Regions from separate parts of the Holdemania sp. 1001095H_141210_F2 genome, predicted to be linked through region 1. Evidence: a T-box and tRNA genes for the amino acid it is inferred to sense, from the RefSeq annotation. Region 1 holds a T-box; the other holds one or more tRNA genes.

Region 1 (4,427 bases):
TATAAGATGGAATGAGATTGAATAATCTCGATATGCTGCGCACTGCATTCGACAACCGCTTTGTTGCCTGTGCTGTCAGCCATCGTTAAGATCTGAGATGAGCCGATCTTCATTTTCTTTAGCCTGGTAATTGCTTCATTTACGTTTGCACAGTGTTCTAATAAGATCCTGACGATCATTCCGGCGTTTAAACCAAAATGCTTTTGTGCGCTGTATACGAAAGTCAGCCCAACTGCGAGTCCTTTTTCATTCATGCCGTCTTCCATTTCAACAAAACCTGTTGTGTTTCCTGTAAAAGCATAGCCTGACGCAGGTTTAATTACGCAATGACTATACATTGGCTGCATCGCAGTCAAAAAATCACTGTTTCTTCCTAATAAGAGATGCCCGCGGTGATCTAATCCTGTAATGCAGGTACAGAAATTCATCGCCGTATAAACATACATGCTTAACAAGAATTGAGTCAGTACCTCCGCATCACATCCATTTCCTTGCGCCACTCCTTCAATTTCTTCCAGAATCGCCGGATAATCAGATTTATACAGGAATTTTACTGATTCACTGTATTCTTTTCGTTCTTTCGTTCCGGGAGGCAACGTTGCGGACAGATTAACGCCCAGTTCTGCAAAATATTTTCCATATTGAAAACCAATCTCTCGTGGAGTTCCAACTAAGTTTAAATTGTTCATCTTCTATTTTCTCCTGATTTCAGGAGCTGGCGCCAACCCCACAATTAGGATAACTGAATAAAAATTACTTGTCTATGCTTAAATTTTATTCTTAATTTTCTTTTTCCTTTTTCAAAGCTCACCTGTTTAATCTTATGTTTCACGTGAAACATTTGATATGGCTGTTATTATTTGATGTTACTCAATTACATTCTTTTCCACTGCATAAGAAGCTCAATTTCGCCTGTTTTCTGATCCATAAGCCGTTCACCAATAACAAAGCCTTCCTTAAGATAAAATTGCAACGCTCTTTGATTCTTTTGATATACGCTCAGCGTCAATTCTTCATTTCCTGTCTTAGCCCATTCGATTAAAGAATGTCCAATCCCTCTTGATTGAAAATCAGAACTTACAAATAAACCTTCAATTCTTGTTTCATTCATTCCAATGAAACCGACGATATGTCCATCAATTTCCGCGACTTGAATAAGACTGTGAGGGAGCATTTTTCTCACTTCTTCTTTATTCTCCTTCCAATAATCTGATTCAATAAAAGAATGAGCCTGAATATTGCTTTCCAACCAGATCTTAACAACATAATCAAGATCGTCTGTTCTCATAGTTCTTAACATATTTCCTCCAAAGTAATGAAAAAGGAGAGTTATCTCCCCTTTTCATACTATTTCTTCTCGATTTTTGTCTTTCCGCCCATATACATTCTTAACGGTTCAGGAATATTCACCGTTCCGTCAGCGTTTAAATTGTTTTCCAGGAAAGCAATCAGCATTCTTGGCGGAGCTACGACTGTGTTATTCAGCGTATGGGCAAAATACTTCCCTTCCTTGCCCTGAACACGAATGCCTAATCGGCGAGCCTGCGCATCGCCCAGATTAGAGCAGCTGCCTACTTCAAAATACTTCTTCTGACGCGGAGACCAGGCTTCTACGTCGCAGCTCTTTACTTTCAGATCTGCCAGGTCGCCAGAGCAGCATTCCAGCGTTCTGACAGGAATATCCAGTGAACGGAAGAAATCGACCGAGTTCTTCCACAGCTGATCATACCAGTATTTTGAGTCTTCCGGCTTGCAGACAACGATCATTTCCTGCTTTTCGAACTGATGAATTCGATAAACGCCGCGTTCTTCAATGCCATGCGCACCCACTTCTTTACGGAAGCATGGGGAATAAGACGTCAGCGTCTGCGGAAGCTGTTCTTCATCAATAATCGTATCAATGAACTTGCCAATCATGGAATGTTCGCTGGTACCAATCAAATACAGGTCTTCCCCTTCAATTTTATACATCATGTTTTCCATTTCCGCAAAGCTCATGACGCCTGTGACCACGTCGCTGCGGATCATAAATGGCGGGATGTAGTAGGTAAAGCCACGGTCGATCATGAAATCCCGCGCATAGGACAAAATTGCAGAATGCAGACGGGCAATATCGCCTTTTAAATAGTAGAAACCATTTCCACTCGTTTTTCTGGCACTGTCCAGATCAATTCCATCAAACGACTCCATGATCTCCGTATGATAAGGAATCTCAAAATCAGGAACGACAGGCTCGCCGAATTTTTCAATTTCCACGTTTTCACTGTCATCTTTGCCAATCGGGACTGTTTCATCAATGATATTCGGCAGCACAAGCATAATCTTTTTGATCTCCGCTGCTAATTCTTCTTCCTTCACTTCCAAATCAGCCAGCTGCCTTGCAATATTGGCAACCTCTTTCTTTGCTTCTTCCGCTTTTTCTTTTAAGCCCTGCTTCATAAAGCCGCCGATCTGCTTACTGATGGCATTCCGCTGTCCCCGCAGACTATCGCCGTCGGTTTTCGCCTTCCGGAACTGACGATCCAATTCGACCACCTTATCGACTAATTCCAATTTTTGATTCTGAAACTTCTTTTTAATGTTTTCTTTGACTACTTCTGGATTTGTACGCAACAAATTGATGTCCAGCATGACTATTTCCTCCTTTTAACATAAAAAAGGCCCGCCCACTCAGGGACGATGCCTCGTGTTGCCACCCTAATTACCAATGTTTCACGTGAAACATCAGTCACTTGAATCGTTAACGGCGATAACCGGAAAGGTTCACTTTCACTCCGAGGTGGATTTCAGCACGGATTGACAACAGTTTTCACCAACCACTGTTTCTCTAAAGAAAATCATGTACTTACTTATCCTCATCTACGTTTTAACACCTTCATTTTAATCAAGCCCCATTTTTTTGTCAATGGATAAAACGAAACCAACGTAATTCCGATTTCATTCCTTCTTCAGTTTGACCCGAAAGAAAGAAAATAAACGAGAAATTGAGATATTGAATCCGCAAAACGAAAATTAATCTGAAAACTTACGAACTGGGCGGATATATTTCCAGCACCGCTCAGGATTAAAATAGAAATAAATTAACCGTCCTGGAGTCGTTGTATCATAACCATATCCAGTGTCTTTGAAATCAAAATCAGCCATCGCCTTCTCAACTTTTTCCTCAACGCTGCGATTTTCCTGTTCATAATCAAACGGGCCATGCTCAAAAACGAGGTATTCGCCCTCAGGAATTTCTGTCAGCTGCATCCCTGTGGGAATTTCTCCTTGATACTCGTTGGGAAGCCGGACTCCGTAACACTCTGTACGGGGGAAGCCCCAGTCGCATAGCCGTCCTGACGGATCATTACGATAAGCCATAATCTGACCTCCGCCGCTGTTCGCTTCGCTTCCGCCCTCATCATCTAATTTTCCTTTGATACTGTCGAGCAATCCGCAAATCGTTGCCTGATCCTGACCTGGAATCTGATTTTGTTTCTGCCAGAAATCCCAGTATCCGTTACTCTCTTTATTTTCAACATACAAAAATTGATGAGCTGGAATCGTAACGAAATAAATTTTTAAAGCTTCTGATGACTTAACCATACCAATCTCTCCTTGTCCAAAAAAGTAGCGATCAAAAGGATTGATTTTCGTACGTAAAATAACTGGCACAGGATGTCTCCGATAATCGCTGGGCGTTATGCCATACAAGTTTTTAAACGCCCGGGTAAAGGCTTCATGGGAAGAAAAGCCATAATCCAGAGCGATTTCCAGGATTCCTTTCTCACTGTCACGGACTTCCTTTAAAGCAAAGGCCAGTTTCCGCCGGCGCAGATAATCCCGAAACACCATTCCCGATATTGCCTTAAATTTTCGCGCTGTATAAAACTCGGAATAGCCCAGCTGATCGGCCAAAGCATTCAAGGTCAGAAATTCGTCCTGATGCGCTTTGATACTCTCGTCAATCACATTAACGACGTACTGAATCTGTTTTTGCCATTCAAGCATAAATCTTTCCTCCTTTCGCTGCTTACTTTGCAATTATAGGCCACCCCCTGCTTCGCCGCTTGATCAGACTTGCCTTTTTCGTTTTTCACTTTCAGGAATTGAAGATCTTGATTTCAGCTTGAATATTATTCTTATTAAAATTGAGAACGCTTTTCTTCTCAGTTACATCCTATTCTTTATCCTGTTCTAAAAATTATTAAAGTGAATGTGAATTCCGAAAAAAAGCTATAATCTTAATCGACTATAGCTTTTTCATTACTTTTTAAAACCAGTTCTATTTCAGTCTATTCCTGAATCTCAGATTCAGATGCGTCCCCTTGAACTTCGCTGCTCTGATCCCCGGTTTCATCCGTTTCTACCGTTGAATTCAGTTCGCTGTTTCCGGCTTCGCCCTCTGTTTCCTCATCGTCTTCCGACTTGTAAACGATGGCAACCGT
Region 2 (4,427 bases), on a different contig from region 1:
CAGGCAGCGCGCGGCTTCCGGCTTGAGCGCACGGGTGTTGGTCAGGATATAGACCATCGCCTCACTCTGCTGCAGGAGGTTTTCACAGGCTTCTTCCTCCCACGATGTATATACCGCGACGTCATGAACCATCTGAATCCCGGTCGGATCGTCGTCGAGCACGACGATCTTAGGTGCTTTGTCAACGAAAGAACTCATGCCTGCTGCGCCAGCATCTGCTTGACGCGTTCCACCGCTTTACGCGGGCTGGTCAGCACCGGCTTGGAAATTCCCTCCAGATAGGGAAGCATCACCGTCATGCTCCCCTGAGCCAAAACGATCACATCGCACTCCTGCTCGGCCTTTTTAATTTCTTTCAGCACGAGTTCATTATGTTTTTCCTGATTCTTCTCCTTCATCAAAATATCCAGTGCCCCGGCAACCAGATACTCCTTCATTTCCACGGCTTTGCCTGCTTGCCGTGCTTTTGTACGAATCAGATTGCAGCTTGGTTTCATCGTTGAACCCACCGTAGCGATCACGCCGATTTTCGTTCCCAGCTGCACCGCTTCCTCGGCCATCGGTTCGTCGATCTTAAGCAGCGGGCAGGTTACAGTCTGCTTCACAATATCCGCGCTTTCACCCACGGATGAGCATTGGTTCAGAATCAAGTCCACGCCCATCGACTGCGCCGCCTGACCATACAGGCACATCCTTGAGACGATGCCCGGCGTGATTCCATTATTGCGCTTGACCTCCTCCAGTAAACTGTCGTCAATGATGTTGATCATCTCCACCTCCGGCAACAACTCCGCAAACAAGGCTTTCAGCTCGTTAAGCGAGACCGGACTGGTATGAATAACCGCGACTTTCTGCATAATAATCTCCTCCTTTATGCTTTGTCTTCATTTTACAGGAAAGCTGAATTTTCAGAGTAAAACAAACGGTCAGAATAATCATTGCTTTTTTCACTTGTTTTGGTTTTTTATGTTTCTTGCATGGCGAGCAATGGATTACTGAAAACCAGGCGCAAAAAATCCGGCAGATGAAAGACAACCTGTTTTTCATTTTCTCCATTCCCGCGGCAATCCAGTTCAAGCATAAAATTATCTTCATTTTCCAGGGTTGAATTGTGTCTGTTTGAGCCGATTATGGAAAAACGAAAAGACGATTCTATCGGAACGGGCATCCGCAATGTGCCGCTTTCCATGTGTAAGTTGGCGCTGAAGATCAATATCCGCCTAAAGGAAATGATAAAAAGATTGTTCGCATAGCTAAAAGAACGCGAACAGTTCTCTTAAGGGTCTCTTGCGGAAATCAACTTTTCTTTGTCTGTGGTCTTTTTAACCCGTCTGGCGAAATCAGGTTTTGTTTCTGTTTTCAGTAAAGTTCAATCCAAAGAAAGGACAAATGGATTCAGTCACGGTTGTCTCAGCGAACAACGCTTTTCTTCTTGCAGCTTCGCCGAAAAGTCACTTTCTTACGAAATTCTTCATAAGTTTTTCCGATTGTTTTTAAATAAATCTGATATACTGTATTTACAAACGCAAATATGCTGCACAGGAGGTTTACCTTATGAATGATCATGAAGAATATGATCCGATACTTATGTTTTTTATCACCTTCTTTTTTGGAGTCTTTGGCGTTCACCACTTTATTCGCCGCCAATATGGCTTGGGAGTTTTATACTTCTTTACATTTGGGGTCATGGGAATCGGCTGGCTGATTGATACGATCCGCGCCTTCATTACAATGTTCAAAACAAACAGCGAACCGCAAAATGACGGAAGACATTGCCGTCAGTGCGGACGACGCCTGGAGCCGAACCGCGAGTCTACCTTTTGTTCGCATTGCGAGGAACAAATGGAACAGGATTATTTACAAATCTCCAAACACTTCACCCGCGTCATCGACGAAGTGGAAAAAGGCCAGCCGCATTTAGAGGATTACCTGCGCCGTTTTGATATTCTGAATAAAGACGTTGAACAGATGTGGGATCTGGCGCAGGATATCGACGTTGAACCTCCGTTTCATCAGAGCGATCTGCGGCAGGCGATGGACCGCAAATTCGCTGAAGCGGTCAGTACGCGGATCTCCATGGCCTTGGAAAAATCCCAGATCACAATGGATACTGTCAAATTGAAACAGGAGCTGATGACGCTGACCGAGGAATTGATCGACTGCAAATACCATTTTCCGAAATATGCCGGACTGATCAATCCCATGATTGAAAAGACGAAGGAAACGTTGAACAAAATCTGAAACGCAAGTAAGAAAGACGGCTGCTGAGTCGTCTTTTTCTTATGAATTTTGCTAAAACCTTTGACATCCCGATATGGATCCGCTATAATATAAAAGCACTTGGAGAATTGGCCGAGTGGTTTAAGGCACCATCTTGGAAAGGTGGCGAAGTGGCAACGCTTCCGTGAGTTCGAATCTCATGTTCTCCGCCATGTGTAAATAAAGGCTTAACCAAGCCTTTTTTCTTTATTTTCTTAAGTTTTTTTCAACAACTCTTAAGAATCAGTACCGCCCTTTTGTGTTATGCTAGGGATAGTTTCAAAAAGGAGGGATTCCCTTTGGATTTCATGATTATGGAATGGATCACACAGGTGTTCCAATCTCCGGCCATGACGGCGGTCATGCGCTTTATTACCGGTTGGGGAAATTTAGGCGCGTTGTGGATTTGCTTTGCATTTTATTTTTACTTTATTAAGAAGGATCGTCAGACTGCCGCCTTTCTGCTTCTGGCCATCGTGCTGACCTGGTCGTTAAACGATTTAGTAATTAAACAGCTGGTCGACCGGCCGCGGCCGTTTATGACGCATGCCGAACTGCCGGCTCTGATTGCGATGCCGACGTCCAGTTCGTTTCCATCAGGTCATACCGCGACTTCCTTTGCGGCGATGATGATTCTATTCGCTTATGGCGGCCCTTATAAATGGATGGGATTAGGCGGAGCTGTTTTAATCGCTTTCTCACGGATTTACCTGCACGTACATTACCCCTCGGACGTTCTGGCAGGCTGTCTTGTCGGTCTGTGTATTGGCGCCTGGCTTGTCCGATTGATGAAGCAACGCAGCGTTAAGCTCACACCGGCCGACGGGGAAAAGTGTTAATTTCTACTTGATTTCACTCTGGGGATCAGATATAATAAATAAGCACATGAATTCCCCAGGTGGCGAAATTGGTAGACGCAAACGACTCAAAATCGTTCGGTAGTGATACCATGCCGGTTCGAGTCCGGCCCCGGGGACCATGAAAAAGACAATCAGACGAAAGTCTGATTTTTTTGTATTTGAATCTTAGCGGTGATAACTGACGATTTTTGAGCTTATCCAGCACCTGCCTCGGCAGAAAAGGAAATATCAGATGCAGGAAATAGTCAACTTCATAAATAGAAAGTCCAACAGGATGATTTTAACGTCAGAATCACTATTTTTTCATGAATCACATTTCAGATCAGCGTCCTCTAATCTTATCAATTTAACGTTCTTAATATGACTAATGTTATCCCTGTTTTCTTAACTTTTTATGAACTTGGATCCCTTCCCGTCTTATTCTTGTTATACTTTAGTTAAATAATGTATTCTGCTTAATTTCAGGAGGTGTTTCAATGAAGAATTCCGGTACTGTTCTCCTCTGTGCTTTTCTGCTTGCTGCTTGCGCCGTCGACAGGAATAACGCCGCCCCTCAGGTTCAGCTTGACGAATCTTCCGCTTCTGCTGATCTGCAGGCTTGTTCCTATACCGACGCCTATGCCCAACTGGATCCGGATTCGATTCAAATTCAGAATCTGCTTTTGGAATTTGTCCCTGACGCGCTGGATCAGGATACGCTTATTCAGGCCAGCACCGATGTCGTTTTAGCGACAGTTTGTTCCATTGAGGGAGGAAGCACCGTTCATGAGATCAAACATAAGATTGTTCTGCCTTATACTTATGGCACTCTGACAATTCTCAAAAGCCTGAAAGGTGATCTTTCTGCCGGTCAAACGATCCATTTCACACGTTCTGGCGGTATCATCGCTTACGAAGAATATCTTCAAACCTTAGAGCCCAGTCAAAGGAACGCTGTGGCATCAGCCACTGAAAAACCTGCTTATATCAAGCAAAAAGTTTCCGAAGATATCGACATTGAAGTTGGAAAGTCCTATTTAGTTTATCTGTCTGACGATTCATATCAAGTAAAACCCGATGCTTATGCGATCCTTGGCTATCAAGGCGGTCTGCGGGAAGTCTGGGCCGTCAGGGATCTGCAGATTACGCCCGAAACTCCGTTTTCCGAAATTGAAGTTTATCAGTTTATTGACAACAGTTGGGAACCTTTAACACTTATTTTTACCGATTCCTCTCAATGATGAAAGGAAATAGAGGCGATGAACAAACTTAAAAAATCAGATTTTGAATTTGTGCTCTGCCTGGTTATTATCTTTCCTTCCGGCTGAC

The links. A T-box is a leader RNA that pairs with one kind of tRNA and senses whether it is charged. The one in region 1 lies ahead of serS (serine--tRNA ligase), so its partner is inferred to be a tRNA-Ser.
Region 2: it encodes a tRNA-Ser, which carries the amino acid that the T-box ahead of serS (serine--tRNA ligase) is inferred to sense. The anticodon was not compared.

The regions. Positions count from the first base shown of each region.
Region 1 covers NZ_JADNPO010000008.1:11,490-15,916, reverse strand. Annotated here, with positions in the region: gene I2G61_RS06860 (C45 family autoproteolytic acyltransferase/hydolase) at 1-689, opposite strand, end outside; gene I2G61_RS06855 (GNAT family N-acetyltransferase) at 875-1,300, opposite strand; gene serS (serine--tRNA ligase) at 1,348-2,631, opposite strand; T-box leader at 2,670-2,871, opposite strand; gene I2G61_RS06845 (helix-turn-helix transcriptional regulator) at 3,013-3,990, opposite strand; gene gyrA (DNA gyrase subunit A) at 4,275-4,427, opposite strand, start outside.
Region 2 covers NZ_JADNPO010000001.1:65,266-69,692, reverse strand. Annotated here, with positions in the region: gene I2G61_RS00355 (four-carbon acid sugar kinase family protein) at 1-198, opposite strand, end outside; gene I2G61_RS00350 (aspartate/glutamate racemase family protein) at 195-857, opposite strand; gene I2G61_RS00345 (TM2 domain-containing protein) at 1,555-2,241, shown strand; tRNA gene I2G61_RS00340 (tRNA-Ser) at 2,343-2,432, shown strand; gene I2G61_RS00335 (phosphatase PAP2 family protein) at 2,568-3,098, shown strand; tRNA gene I2G61_RS00330 (tRNA-Leu) at 3,152-3,238, shown strand; gene I2G61_RS00325 (hypothetical protein) at 3,596-4,339, shown strand.